2 regions of the Novosphingobium sp. BL-S-21 genome follow, and region 1 is predicted to be linked to the other one. Evidence: riboswitches for the same ligand, from Rfam matches in the RefSeq annotation. Region 1 holds a riboswitch; the other holds the start of a gene.

What was found. Region 1 has a riboswitch for S-adenosylmethionine ahead of ACZ1J6_RS06720 (homoserine O-succinyltransferase). Riboswitches for the same ligand answer to the same signal wherever they lie in the genome.
Region 2: it holds a riboswitch for S-adenosylmethionine, as region 1 does, so the genes downstream of both, ACZ1J6_RS06000 (threonine aldolase family protein) here and ACZ1J6_RS06720 (homoserine O-succinyltransferase) in region 1, are expected to answer to the same signal.

Annotation. Positions count from the first base shown of each region.
Region 1 covers NZ_CM145495.1:1,701,543-1,709,045, forward strand. Annotated here, with positions in the region: gene ACZ1J6_RS06710 (methyl-accepting chemotaxis protein) at 1-1,765, opposite strand, end outside; gene ACZ1J6_RS06715 (TorF family putative porin) at 1,788-2,513, opposite strand; gene ACZ1J6_RS06720 (homoserine O-succinyltransferase) at 2,682-3,662, opposite strand; SAM-I-IV-variant riboswitch at 3,697-3,804, opposite strand; gene ACZ1J6_RS06725 (MlaA family lipoprotein) at 4,007-5,245, shown strand; gene nhaA (Na+/H+ antiporter NhaA) at 5,401-6,588, shown strand; gene ACZ1J6_RS06735 (universal stress protein) at 6,656-7,471, shown strand.
Region 2 covers NZ_CM145495.1:1,503,584-1,511,086, forward strand. Annotated here, with positions in the region: gene ACZ1J6_RS05985 (lysylphosphatidylglycerol synthase transmembrane domain-containing protein) at 1-174, opposite strand, end outside; gene ACZ1J6_RS05990 (response regulator) at 177-839, opposite strand; gene ACZ1J6_RS05995 (sensor histidine kinase) at 836-2,491, opposite strand; SAM-I-IV-variant riboswitch at 2,670-2,781, shown strand; gene ACZ1J6_RS06000 (threonine aldolase family protein) at 2,847-3,974, shown strand; gene ACZ1J6_RS06005 (alpha/beta fold hydrolase) at 4,020-5,363, shown strand; gene ACZ1J6_RS06010 (PepSY domain-containing protein) at 5,534-7,503, shown strand, end outside.

The sequences.
Region 1 (7,503 bases):
AGACGAGATCGGCCACGACCGCGAAGCCGCGCCCGGCATCGCCGGCCCGGCCCGCCTCGACAGCGGCATTCATGGCCAGCACGCGGGTCTGGAAGGCGATCTTGTCGACGCCCTCGATCACCGAATCGATGCCCTTGGCGCTCTGGCTGACGCGGTCCATCGCCGCCACCGCCTCACCGGCCACGGCACGTCCGCCCGAGACCGTGGAGAGTGCCTCGTCGGCACGGCGCACCGTCCGGGTCGAGGCCGAAGCCGAGGCCTTGAGGCGCTGGTCGATCTGCACCAGCGCGGCGGACGTTTCCTCCAGGCTGGCGGCATTGGCCTCGGTGCGGCGGGCGAGATCCTCGGAAGCCTGGGCGATTTCCGCCGAGCCGGTCTGGATGCCGCTGGCGCTGCCCGCGACCGCACCGATCATGCGGCGCAGTTCGGCCAGGGCGGCGTTGAAGTTGTCCTTCAGCGCGGCATAGCCGGCCGGGAAGGCTTCGGTGATGTCGCGCGTGAGGTCACCCTGGCGCAGTGCGTCGAGCCCGTCGCCCACGGCGCTGGTGACGATCTTCTGCTCCTCGGCCGAGCGGCGGTCGGCTTCCGCGCGGTCGGCCGCGGCCTGGCGGAACACGTCGGCGGCGCGGGCCATGGTGCCGATCTCGTCCTCGCGGCCCAGTTCGGGAATGGCGCAGTGCTCGCCCTTGGCCAGACGGTCCACCGCGCCCGAAAGCTTGGCCATGGGACGGCCGATGATGCCGCCGGCCGCATAGAACAGCGTGGCCAGCACCGCCGCAACGATCACCAGGCCACCGATCACCAGCTGCCAGGCCATGCTGCGTGCAGGCGCGGCAATCGTCGCCTCGGGAACGTCCAGAACCAGCGCCCAGGTGGTGTTCAGGCCTTCGAACGCGATCGGTCGGACCACGCGGCGGGTGGCCACGCCGTCGACGTCGATATCGGACACGACTTGCACCTGGCCGCTGGTGAGCGCGGCCTTCACTTCGTCAAGGCCCGCGCCTTCGTAAGGCTTGCTGAGCTTGGAGGAATCGGGATTGGCGACCCAGGTTGCCGAGGCGGAAAGGAGCATGACCCGGCCCGTGCCGAACGGCTTGAGCTTGGACAGGCGCTCGGACACGCCGCCGAGGTCCATGTCGACACCGACGACGCCGATCACGCGCTCGCCCGAGCGGACCGGATAAGTGATCGACGTCATCAGCATCGTCGTGCCGTTCACGTCATAGGAATAGGGGTCGACGATGGCGCCCGCGCCGCTTTCGAAGGACTTGCGGAAATAAGGCTTTTCATAAGCATCCGCCTCGTTGTTCGGAGACATCGTCAGCACGCCGGCAGCCTTGACCCAATAAGGGCTGAAGCTGCCATTGCTGCCCGATCCGGGCTGGCCGCCCTTGCCGGCGTCGCCGCCGTCCCACTGGTCCGGCGCGATCATGGCCCAGCTGCCCTGGGCGACCTTGGACTTGAGCAGGTCGGTCTTCAGCACGCTCACCGCCAGGCCGCGATCGCGCGTGCCGCGCGCGTGCATGTCACCCAAGGTCGAGGCCAGCGCGCGGGCGGTTCCCGCGAAAGTCGCGACTTCGGTCTCTACCCGATTGCCCTCGGCATCGGCCTGCGCCACGGCGGACTGGTCCGACAAGGCACCCACGGCCGAGCCGGTCTCCACCACCACGGCGGTGAAGCCCAGCAGCAGCAGCACGGCGATGGCCAGTCCGGCGACCGTCATCAGCTTGCCCGCTATATGCATGCGGTTGAAAACGTCTCTCATTTTCCAGCTCCAGGAGGTATCTTCAGAAGGCCGCGGTAAGCGAGAAGAGCGCGGCGGCATCGGCAGCGGAGGCGCTGCCCAGATCGGTGTCAACATAGGCAAGGCCCAGGGTGACGGGTCCGAGAGCCGCGTCGGCGCCCAGCGACCAGTCGTAATATCCGCCGGGTTTCGGGCTGATCGCGCCCTTGCTGCGGCCACCGTGCGCTCTCAGCGTCAGCGGCGTGCCGGGGATCGGCGCGGCGGTCTCTCCGAAGAGATAGAGGTGGTCGCCGCCGAGTGCCGATTGGTCCCAGCTATAGCCGGAACCGACCGTGGCACTGAGCGGGCCGAAATCGTGAGTGAGCCGGGCGGTCGTCTCGAAATACTCGATCTTCGCCGCGCCGCTCCCCGTCGCCGGGCGTTCGCCGCCGGGATAGCTGTAATAGGCCAGGGCGACATCGAGCGTGGTGGCGGCAGCCACCGTCCCGGCCCAACCGCCGTAGAAATCCACCTCCGTGGGGCCGTAGCGATCGCCCATGTCGAGCGAGGAGGCCCAGGTTCCGAGGTAGACCCCGCTCTTGTGCGAGAGATTGATCGTCGCCTGGACCGCCGGATCCTTGCCGGTCAGCGAAATTCCGCGAAAGCGATAGTCGCTGATGATCGTGGCGGCACCCGAGACAGAAAAGTCGGGCGTATCGTCGGCGGCCTGGGCAGTGACGGGCAGGAAGAACAGCGCCAGGACCAACCCGGCGGAAGAAGCGAAATGCATGGAAGTCCTGTTATGGGACGATAGGGGGCAGTGGCATTATAGGACGCCATGCCCCCGGACGGCCGGGATGCGCGTCGCTCCCCGCCGATCCCGGCAACAGAAATTTACAAATGCTTCATTCGACTGGAAAAAATTCCGCGACCGGCCGGGCCGGGCGCGGCATCGAAGTTACGCCGGGGCCAGGTCTACCGGCCCACCGGCCTGCTCGATTGCGGCCCGTTCATCCGCTGCCGCCTCGCCCCGCGCAGACTGGCCGATGGACGCGGCCTCGAAAGGTGTCGTCTGGTAGATCTCGTTGATCCAGTTGCCGAAGAACAAGTGGCCATGGCTACGCCAGGCATTGATCGGCGGCAGCGAGGGATCGTCGTTCGGGTAGTAGTTTGCCGGGATCGGGCCGCCATCCCTGTTGTATTCGTTGGCCAGCGTGTCGCCGTCGTACTCCAGATGGTTGAACATCAGCAGCGCGCGGCGGGCCGGATCGTGGAGCAGGCAGAGCCCGCTGTCGTCGCTCTCCGCCAGCACCCGCAAATCGCCGCCCTCTGGCAGGTCGGCGCGGCGCACTTGCGTCCAGCGCGAGACCGGCACTGCGAATTCGTCCGAGATGCCGCGCAGGAACGGCGAGTTCGGCGCGCGGTTGCGATGGGGGAATACGCCGAAGGCCTTGGCGTCGAGCGCATGCTTGGGCACGCCGTGGAAGTGGTGGAGGAAGGCCTGCGCGGCCCAGCAGATCGTCAGGCAGCTATGGACGTGCGTACGCGTCCAGTCGAAGATGCGGCGCAGCTCCGGCCAGTAGCGCACTTCCTCGAAGGCCATGCGCTCCACCGGGGCGCCGGTGATGATGAAACCGTCGAACCGCTCGTGCTGGACATCGCACCAGGGGCGGTAGAACGCTTCGAGATGCTCGGCCGAGGTATTGCGGGCGACATGGTCGCTGATCCGCACCAGGGTCAGCTCGATCTGCAAGGGCGTGGCGCCCAGCAGGCGGGCGAGCTGCGTTTCCGTGCTGACCTTGTCGGGCATGAGGTTGAGCAGCCCGATCCGCAGCGGACGGATATCCTGCCGCACCGCATCGCTTTCGCGCATCACGGCCACGCCTTCGGCTTCCAGGATGGAGCGGGCGGGCAGATCGTCGGGAATCTTGATGGGCACTTGCGTCGGTCCTCTTTCGGGGATGACGCTGGTGGCTTGATCCGTTGATTGCCGGGTCGGCCACATCCTCCCCAAGGGGAGTGCCACCTTGCCCGGATCGGCAGGTTGGCGTTGGGCGTCATCCCAACTCTTGATGCTGGGAAGCGTCATAAGCGCTTCGGCCCGATCTTGCAACGGCCTGTCCGAGAGGCGGCGAATGGGCGCTTGGGCGATGCGACAGCCATCGGCCGGTCCAATTGACGAAAGCGTAAATCGAGCCTAGCGGCCGGAAAGCCCAGCGGAATTGCCTGATCGCGGAAAAATCGTCTTCGCTGCAGAGACCGCGATATGCTAAGGACCATCGAATGAGTTTGCCGGCTGCCGCCGTGGCGTTGTTGATGACGGGCCCGTCGGTGCCCGACGCTCCTGTTCACTTCGCCGTCGATACCGCGGCAGAGGCGGGTGATCTGCAAGTTGGCAACCCGCAAGTTGGCGCCCTTCAGTTGGCGGCACTTCAGCCTGCCGATGAGACCACTCCGCCGGTCTCCGATCCTGCGGCCCCGGTAAATCCGGCCCCGGTAAATCCGGCCCCGACGGTTCCTGACGCGTCTGCGCCGGCCGCCTCTGCCACCCCGCCGGAAGCCGCTTCCGACGAGCCCGAATCGGTCATCGTCGTCACTGCGCCCGAACCGGCACCGCCGGGCGATCCGCTGCAGAAGCTGAACATCGAATCCTTCAAGGCGGTCCAGGCCGTCGACCAGGCCGTGCTGGAGCCGGTCGCCAAGGCCTACAACAAGGGCCTGCCGCGCCCCGTCCGCCAGGGGCTGCGCAATTTCTTCACCAACCTGAGCGAGCCGGTGGTCTTCGCCGCCTACCTGTTGCAGTTCAAGCCCGGCAAGGCGGCGGAGACCGCAGGCCGCTTCGCGATCAACACAACGCTAGGCGTGGCCGGCCTGGTGGACGTGGCCAAGAAGAAGCCGTTCAACCTGCCCTATCGCCCCAATGGGCTGGCCAATACGCTGGGCTATTACGGCGTCGGCCCCGGTCCGTTCTTCTATTTGCCGATCGTCGGCCCGACGACGCTGCGCGACATCATCGGCGATTCGGTGGACAGGCTGCTGGTGCCCGCCGTCGTCGGCAAGCCCTTCACCAATCCGGCGGTCGTGCTGCCGATGACCATCGTCGACCAACTGGGCGAGCGCGCGGCCTTCGACGAGCGGATCAACAAGATCCGCAAGGAAGACAAGCCTTACGCCGCCTACCGCGAACTCTACCTGAGGCAGCGCAAGGCGGAGATCGAGGCGCTCCACGGCCGGATCACGCCCGACGTGGTGCCGGTCTACGGCCCGAGCATGAAGACGGCCGACAACAAGGACGAGGCCAAGGCGAAGGAAGCGGAAGCGGAAGCGGAAGCCAAAGCCAAGGCCGAAGCGACGAAGGACGCGGCGGAGCAGACACCGGCACAGCCCGCCGTGCCCGCACCGCAGGGCAGTCCCCCCGCGGCCCCGGTCCAGCCGGCCCCTTCCGAGCCCGCCCCCGCTCCTGCCACCACCGCCGCTCCTGCCGCTCCCGTGCCCACCCTCGAAACGGTACCCACGCCCTAAAGTACGGAGGCTCCTGCCGGAAACCGGCGGGGAGTGCAGCGCTTGGGGTGGCCTTCGGGCCACATCCCGGTTAGGCTGGCCGGTATCTGCAAAGGCATCGGGCCATGTCCGCCGCCTTTTCCCACCCGCCATCCCGACGAGAACGCTCGACATCGATGCCCCTGCTCAAGCGCCCCCGTTCCGCCCTGCGCGCCTTCCTGCACAGTGAGGCGTCCGGCGGCATCCTGCTGATGGTCGCGGCAGCTTTGGCGCTGATCGTGGCCAACAGCCCGCTTGCCGACACCTATTTCCACACGCTGCACGTCATGATCGGGCCGATGTCTCTCGCCCACTGGATCAACGACGGGCTGATGGCGCTGTTCTTCCTGCTCGTCGGCCTGGAGATCAAGCGCGAGTTCGTCGACGGACATTTGTCCACCTGGTCCGATCGCGCGCTGCCCGCGATCGCCGCGGCCGCCGGCATGGTCTGCCCGGCGGCGATCTACCTCGCCATCGCCGGGTCCACGCCCGGACTAGCGCGCGGCTGGGCCATTCCCGCCGCTACCGACATCGCGTTCGCCATCGGCGTCATGGCGCTGCTCGGCAAGCGCGTGCCCGCCTCGCTCAAGCTGTTCCTGACGACGGTGGCCATCGTCGACGACATGGGCGCCGTCGCGGTGATCGCGCTGGCCTATACCAGCGAGATCAACGGCGCCGCCCTGCTGGCGGCCGGCGTCATCATGGGCGTCATGTTCGTGCTCAACCGCGTGGGCGTGAAGGCCTTGTGGCCCTACCTGATCCTGGCCGCGGCGCTCTGGCTGGCCGTGCTGCTGTCGGGCGTTCATGCGACCATCGCCGGCGTCCTGGCCGCAAGCCTGATCCCGATCCGCGCCACGCCCGGCGCGCCGGACAGCGAGGAATCGCCGCTGCACCGCCTCGAACACGGGCTTCACGGCTGGGTGGCTTATGCCATCGTGCCGCTGTTCGGTTTCGCCAATGCCGGGGTTTCGCTGGCGGGGCTGGGCATGGAGCATCTGATCGCGCCGCTTCCCATGGGCGTGGCGGGGGGCCTGTTCCTGGGCAAGCAGATCGGCGTGTTCCTGGCGCTCTGGCTCTGCGCCCGTCTGAGCATCGCCAAGCGGCCCAGCGGCGCCACCTGGATGCAGACTTACGGCATGTGCCTGCTCTGCGGCATCGGCTTCACCATGAGCCTCTTCGTGGGCGGACTGGCCTTCAGCGATCCGATCCTCATCGACGAGGTCAAGATCGGCGTGCTGGGCGGCTCCATCGTGTCCGCCCTGGCCGGATTCGCCGTCCTGCGCCTCACGGCTTCGCGCCGGAAGGCTCCGGTCGAAGCGGCCTGAAAGGACTGAACATCCGGGCGCCGCAAGGCCGGACGGCCCGGGAACGAAGAAAGAGAAGGGACCGCGCATGGCAGAACAACGGGGACCGGTACTCGTCGCCACGGATCTCAGCCCGCGAAGCGACCGCGCGGTGGATCGGGCGCTCATGCTCGGCGGACAATGGCAGGTGGAGACGTGCGTGCTCCACGCCCTCCGCCCCGAGGAACGCGTGGCCGAAGACGACGTGCGCCAGACGCTGCCGGCCGATCCCGGCAATGTCCGCATCCTCCTGCCCGCCGGTCCCGCCCCCGACACCATTGCCGACGTGGCGCAGGACCTTGCCCCCTCGCTCATCGTGACCGGCATCGCCCGGTTCAATCACCTCGGCGACTATTTCCTGGGCACGGCGGTAGACCATATCATCCGCAATGCCGCCGCTCCGGTGCTGGTGGTCAAGCAACGCGCCCGCACGCCGTACCGGCGCATGCTGGTGGCCGTCGACTTGTCGGTCGATGCCTTGCGGACCTTGCGCACTGCCGGCGAACTCTTCCCCCAGGTACCGATCGAGGTGGTTCACGCCTATCACGTACCGTTTCGCGGCTGGGTCGATTCCGACGGCATGCGCGAGGAACTGCGGCGCGAGGCAGGCGCGCGGCTCGACGAATTTCTCGCTAACGAAGCCCTGCCGGCGGCGCTTGCCGCCAGGATCACGCCGCGCCTGGAACTCGGCGCGCCCGACGAAGTGCTCGCCCGCGCCATAACGCAGTTCGCGCCCGATCTCGTGGTCGTGGGCAGCCGCGACCGGAGCGGACTGGCGCAGGCGACTTTCGGCAGCAACACTTCGGCGCTGCTGGGCTGGATTGCCGCCGATACGCTTGTCGTCAAAAAGACACCCGAAGGCTGAAGCATGTTCCAATCGGGTGGAATCACCTGATG
Region 2 (7,503 bases), 200 kb from region 1:
CAGCGGCGGCCAGCTCGCCCGCGCCAGCAAGGCGCCCACGGCCGCCATGTCCACCGAAGTCCAGAGCAGCCCCAGGAACACCGCGCCAACCAGGGCGCCGAGCCAGAAGCGGAGTTGTCCGCCGCCCTTTTTGCTGCCGGCGTCGCCCTCCGCTCCTGCCGCTGCCCGGTCCATGGTCAGCCGTTGTCGCTGATCTGGGACTGATACTTGACGAAAAGCGTGGCCAGGGTGGTGCGGCTGGAAATGTCGAGCTTGCGGTAGATGTTGTGCAGGTGGATGCTCACCGTGCCTTCGGTCGATCCCACCATCCCGGCGATGGCCTTGTTCGAGAAGCCCCGGCAGACCAGGGCGCTGATCTCCTTTTCGCGCGGCGTCAGGCTGGCGATCTCGCCGCCGATATCGACGCCGCCGCCGCGCTTGGCCTTGGCCACGAGGTCTTCGGGCAGCCACTTGTGGCCGGCCATGACCTCATGCAGGCAATCCAGCAGCGAATCCGAGGCATAGTCCTTCAGCAGCAAGCCCCAGACGCCAAGCCCGATGGCCTCGGCGATCTGCCTTCCGGTCATCGTGGCCGAGAGGAATATGACCCGCACAGGCCAGCCGTTCTCGCGAATGGCACGCAGGATCGCCAGTCCGCCGACATCGGGCATCGACACGTCGAGCACGGCGACTTCGGGCCGCTTGTCGCGGATCACCGCCAAGGCGCGCGTACCGCTGCCCGTCGCTTCCACCAGTTCGACTTCGCGAGTCGCCTGGAGCAGGTCGGCCAGCCCGCGCAGCAGCAGCGGATGGTCGTCGGCAACGAGGACCCGGCAGGTCTTGAGGTTCACGACGCTCATGCCGCCTCGTCCAGCGGGATGACCATGGTGACGCGCAGCCCGTCGGCACTGTCATTGAGCGCGATCGAGCCGCCGAGCTGCATGGCGCGGCTGCGGAGCGAAACCGGGCCGATCCCGTTCGCCGCCGGTCCCAGGCCGCGCCCGTTGTCCACCACGCCGAGTTCGAGCGCGCTGCCCACGCGCCGCGCTTCCAGTGCGACGCGAGTGGCCGACCCGTGGCGCACGGCATTGGCCGTCGCCTCGGAGAACAGCGCGATCACTTCCTCCACCAGGTTGCGCGGCAAGTGGGTGGAGCGGCCGTGCCAGTCGAAAGCGACGGTAACGCCCCATTTCTTCTCCAGCAGGTCCGCCTGGCGGCGCAAGTCCGCCACCATGTCGGTGGGCTGGTCCGCATAGACGTCGCGCTGTTCCTCCACGAAGCGGCGAATGCGCCGCTGCTGCTCGGTGACGAGTTCCTCGATCGCCTTGAGGTCCTGCGCCACGTCGGGTTCACGGGCGGCCAGGCTGCGCAATTTCAGGCTGGTCGCCGTGAGATCCTGGAGCACGCTGTCGTGCAGGTCCTGCCCCAAGCGGCTGCGTTCCTCGGCACGGGCACTGTCGGCGCGCCGTGCCACCAGCTCGACGTGCTCCAGCTCGGAACCGGTGCGTGCGGCGATGATCTCGGTCAGGGCCAGGGCATCTTCGGGGCGGCCGTCCGGATCCACCACGATCATCGCGCCGCGAAAGCGCAGGCCCGAAAAGCCGGAGCGCACGGCATAGTCGTGCGGCAGGGGTCGCGGCAATCCCAGCGCATCGAGCGCCAGCGTCAATCCGGACATTTCTGCGGGGCTGACGAGGCTGGCGCGGGTGCGGTCCATGAAGTCCAGCCGCGCCTCCGCGAAGACGCTGCGGAACGTCGCCGGGTCGAGCGGCAGCAGGCGCAGGCCTTCCTTGCGCCAGTGGGCGATGAACCCGGTCGGCTCGTCCTGCTCGCGCCAGATGAGGATCAGGCTTTCGCAGCCGGTGATCGCGCCGGAATGGCCGCAGAGTTCCGCCAGCCAGCCGCGCCGGTCGCCGACGCCCGCATCCATCGGCCAGCCCGCCAGGCGCGCCAGCCGTTCGCGGCTGCTCTCGCGGTAGGCGCCGAAATAGCCGAGCATCACCGCGCAGACCAGGAAGTAGACGGTGCGGATGATCAGCACGTTCAGTTCCGATTCCCCGTCGAGGATGTCGGGAATGCCGATCGTGAACAGCACCACTTCCAGCATGACCGCGCCGATCATGGCGCCCATGAAGCCCCAGCGCACGGTCATCGCCAGCAAGGTGAAGGGCAGGAACGAGAAGAAGGGGCTGGTCAGTTCGTTGGTCAGGAACGCCAGCCAGCCGAGAATGGCGGTGTCCAGCACATGGACGAGGAAATGGACCGGACTATCGACCGGCCGCCGGATCGGCACGGCCACCAGCACGATCGCCATGACGAGGTAGATCGCCAGCACGTCCTGCACTTCCGCGCGGTAGCGGCTGGGCTGGGTGGGGTCGAGATAGATGGCGATGACGGCGAAGATCGCCGTAATCAGCCGTCCATAGCTGATCAGCCGATTGGGATCGGTGATCAGCAAGGCATTGCGTGCCCGGCTGACGCCGGATGCCGTCGCGTCGAAAGTCCGCCCCATGTGTTCTTCGGTTCCTCGCGCCCGCGCGGCATAACGGCCGGAAGCGTAGGAAAAAGCTACGAAGCTGCCGCAATTTCGTCGAGTCAGACTTACTGCTGATCGGCCTGCGAAAAGGGATAAGTGAGCGGTCGAATCCGCAGAACCGGTTGACGAATTCGGGCGCCGGGCCTAGTCAGCGCCCCAGCATCAAGAGTCGGGATCGCGCCCGGCACCAACCTGCTCCCGAGCAAGGTGGTACCTTCGCAGACATGCGAAGGGATGTGGCCGGACCGGCAACAAACGGGTTTTCCAGCTGCATCGCCGTCGTTCCTTCCCGGCTCGCCCGAAGTCCATCGCGCGCCAGAAGGAAGACCGCATGTCCGAACAGTTCCCCTCAGGACCCACGCAGCAGTTCGCCAGCGACAACTATGCCGGCATCTGCCCGGAAGCCTGGAACGCCATGGAGCAGGCCAACCGCGGCTCTGCGACCGCTTATGGCGAGGACGAATGGACGCGCCGCGCCGCCGACGCCTTCCGCGACCTTTTCGCCACTGACTGCGACGTCTATTTCGCCTTCAACGGCACGGCCGCCAATTCGCTGGCGCTGGCCGCGCTGTGCCAGTCCTACCACTCGGTGATCTGCTCGTCCTCGGCCCATGTCGAGACGGACGAGTGCGGCGCGCCGGAGTTCTTCTCCAACGGCTCCAAGCTGCTCGTCGCCCAAAGCGCCGACGGCAAGCTGACCCCCGCCGCCATCCGCGGCCTGGCGACCGGCCGCTCGGACATCCACTTCCCCAAGCCCCGCGTCGTCACGATCACCCAGCCCACCGAAACCGGGCAGGTCTATACCGTGGCCGAGATCGAGGCGATTTCCGCCACCTGCCGCGAACTCGGGCTGAAGCTGCACATGGACGGCGCCCGTTTCGCCCATGCCTGCGCCGCCCTGGACTGCGCGCCGGCGCAGATCACGTGGCAGGCCGGCGTGGACGTGCTCTGCTTCGGCGGCACCAAGAACGGCATGGCGGCGGGCGAAGCGGTGATCTTCTTCGACCACGCGCTGTCCGAGGACTTCGCCTATCGCTGCAAGCAGGCCGGCCAGCTCGCCTCGAAGATGCGCTACCTTTCGGCGCCGTGGATCGGCGTGCTGGAAACCGGCGCCTGGCTGGGCAATGCCCGCCACGCCAATGCCTGCGCCCGCCGGCTGGCCGGCGCCGTCACCGGGATCGAAGGACTGGATCTGATCTTCCCGGTGGAGGCCAATGCCGTTTTCCTGGCCGCGCCCGAGCCGGTGCTGGACGGGCTGCGCGCCCGGGGATGGCGTTTCTACACGTTCATCGGCGGCGGTGCGCGGTTCATGTTCGCCTGGGATGCCGACCCCGCCCAAGTCGACCGTCTCGCCGCCGATGTGATCGCGCTGGCGCGGGAAAATAACCTCGTGCCGCAAGGTTCGGGGACCGCGAATTTTCAGAGAAGCTCTGAGGAATTGGCAGTAAACACCGCATAACTTGCATGTTACGATCGCCCTTCGTGACGAGACGGGGGGCGATCCTTGGCAGAAGTGCGCAAAACGGCAGTCATTCTCGTCCACGGCATCGGCGAGCAGCGGCCGATGGACACGCTCTGGAGCTTCATCGACGCGGCATGGTCGAAAGACCGCTCGCTCGTCGCGGGCTATGACAATACCGTCTACTCCAAGCCCGACGTCACTTCGGACAATTTCGAGCTGCGCCGGGTGACGACACGTTACTTCGACCCGCCCGATCCCCGCCGCGTCGATTTCTTCGAGTATTACTGGGCGCACATGATGATCGGCAACACGGTGGCCGGGATCGGCCGCTGGGTCGCCTCCCTGTTCTTCCGCAGCCCGCAGAGCATTCCGCGCGCCTACCTGCCCTACTGGATCGCGGGTTGGCTGGTGGGTCTTGCGATCACCATTGCCATCGTCGCCTGGCAGCTCCTGTCCGGCGACGAAGCGGATCACCGCCTCTGGTGGACGCTGCTGCCCGGCCTGATCGGCCCGGCGCTCACGAGCGTGATCGTGGGCATGCTGGTGCCCTATGTCGGCGACGCGGCACGCTACTTGCGCGCGGAGCCGGACAATGTCGAAGCCCGTCAGCGGATCCGGGCCGGCGGCGTCGAGCTGCTGCGCAAGCTGACCGAAAGCGGCGAGTACGACCGGATCGTGCTGGTCGGCCACAGCCTCGGCTCCGTGATCGCCTATGACATCCTGACCCAGGCCTGGGCGCAGCTCGATCCGCTTCGCCTCCAGGCGCTCCATGCCGCCGGCTCGCCCCTGTTGGAACGACTGACCGCGCTGGAGAAGGCCGGGGCGGTACTCGAGGCGGCCCGGCGCGGCGGCGGTTCTGCCCTGGAGGAAACCGCCCTGCCCGCCTGGCGCAATGCCCAGCGCGCCTATCGCCGCGCCCTGGCCGGTGTTCCGGAAGCCCCCTGGCTGGTGAGCGACCTGGTGACGCTCGGCTCGCCGCTGGGCAAGGCGGACCTGCTGCTGGCCGATGATGCCGCCGCCTTCGAGCGCCGAAAGAACCGGCGCGAATTTCCCGTCGACCCGCCGCTTTTCGAATATTGGAGTGAGCGGAACCGGCAGTTCTCCTATCCCGAAGGCAAAGGCGCGCGTATCCCCCATCACGCGGCGCCTTTCGCGCCGACCGTCTGGACAAACCACTGGTTTCCCACCTCGCTGCTGGTTCTGGGAGATCCCATCTCCGGCCCGGTGGCGCGCCATTTCGGCGCCGGCGTGAAGGACGTGAAGCTACCGGGCAAGCGCCTGCGCTTCCAGCACCTGGACTACTGGACGCGAACGCCCGCGCAAGAGACCATCCCGGCCGTCGAGGCCCTGCGACAGGCGCTCAACCTCCGCGACCTGGACGAATAGCGCTCGCCCCGTCGATCCCGCAAACGTGTGAAATCCCCATTGCTATTGCGATTGTATCGCATTAGCGGAGCAAATGGAGGGGAAGCTGGCGAAAGTTCGGGATGCTTATCGGCACCTGCTTTCCAGGGTAACGGTGAGTGGCGCCACCAGATTTTCGGAAAGCGATCAGGGTGACGCGGCAAGTATTGTTCCAAATTCACTGGTTCCTCGGAATCACGGCCGGCTTCGTGCTGGCGGTCATGGGTTTGACCGGCGCCACGCTGAGTTTCGAGAACGAGATCATGCGCGCCCTCAGCCCGGGCATCGTCACGCTCTCCCACGCGACCGGCCCCGCCCTCTCGCCCGACGAAGTGATCGCCCGCGCCGCCGCCCAGCGGCCCGGCCAGGCCGTGGAGCGCTTGAACGTGGAGAGCGATCCCGCCGCGGCCTGGACCGTCCAGTTCGCGGCCCGGGAAGGTGAGCGGCGCGGCGAGCGCAGCTATGTCGACCCGCATAGCGGCATGCTGCTGGGCCAGGCGACCGGCGCGGGCTTCTTCCGCACGATCGAGAACCTGCACCGCTGGCTGGCCCTGCCCGGCGGCCCCAATGGCATCGGCCGCCAGATCACGGCCTTCTCGGCGATCTCGCTGGTGTTCTTCGCCATTTCCGGTCTCTATTTGCGCTGGCCGCGTCGCACGTTCGACTGGCGGGCCTGGCTCGTGCTCGATCTCAGGAAGAGCGGCCGCAATCTCTATCGCGCGCTCCATGCCGTCATCGGCGGCTGGGTGGCCCTGGTCTATCTGCTCAGCGCCATGACCGGCCTCTGGTGGTCCTACGACTGGTACCGCCAGGGCGTGCTCTACACCCTCACCGGCAAGACCAGCCGCGAGGAAGGCGGACACGGCGGCGCAAAGCCCGACCATGCCGAGGACCCCGCAGCCCCGCCGCGCCTCCTGCGCGCCTGGCCCACCGTGATAACCGCCATGGACGGCCGCTACAGCTCCATTTCCGTCACGCTGCCAGAAGGGCACGAACCCGCGACGTTCCGGGTCCTGCTGGCCGATGCCCGCCACGACCGCATGACCGACGATCTCAAGGTGGACCTTGCGACGGGCAAGCTCGTCAAGGCGGACCGCTATGCCGACCGCAATCTCGGCAAGGTCATCACCACCTGCATGTACGAGCTGCACCGCGGCGCCTTCTTCGGCATCGGCGGACGCATCCTGCTCCTGCTGACCAGCCTGACGATGCCCCTGTTCACGGTCACCGGCCTGCTGCTCTATCTCGCCCGCCGCAAGCGCAAGCGCGCCCTGGCGGAAGTGGCCGAAGCCGCGGCGAGCCAGCCCGCAGGCAACCCCGGCACCGCAGGCGGGATCGGCGACATGCTGATCGCCTTCGCCAGCCAGACCGGCGGCGCCGAGCGTCTCGCCCGGCAGACCGCCTCGGCACTGGGCGGCGCGCGCGTGCTGCCGCTTTCGGCCGTGGACGAAAGCGTGCTCTCCGAAGTCGACCGCGCGCTCTTCGTGGTCAGCACGTATGGTGAAGGCGAACCGCCGGACCCGGCGCGCCGCTTCGCACGCCAGACCATGGCGACGCCTCCCGGCGCCGATCATCTCGAATATGCCGTGCTGGCGCTGGGTGACCGCGAATATCCCGAGTTCTGCGCCTTCGGCCATTCGGTAGACCGCTGGCTCCATGCCGGCGGCGCCCGCCGCCTGTTCGACATGATCGAGGTCGACGGTGACGACACCGACGCCCAGCGCCAGTGGCAGCAGCAGCTCGCCGCGCTTGGCGCCGAGCCGGACATGCCGGACTGGGAACCTGCCGCCTATTCCCGCTGGCGGCTGGCCTACCGGCGCCGGCTCAACGCCGGAAGTGCCGGCGGCCCCGCCTTCCTCGTCAGTCTGGAGCCCTGCGACGGCAGCGCTGCCTGGCAGGCCGGCGACATTGCCGAAGTGCTGCCCGGCGCCAACGATCCCGCCCGCGTCGCGGCCTATCTGGCCCACTGCGGCCTGGCCGGGTCGGAGATGGCGAGGGGCCAGCCGCTGGCCCACCACCTCGCCCTGGCGCTGATTCCCGACCATCCCGTCGCCGCTGCAGAGGAACTTTTGGCCGCGCTGCGCCCGCTGCCTCACCGCGAATATTCGATTGCATCGATCCC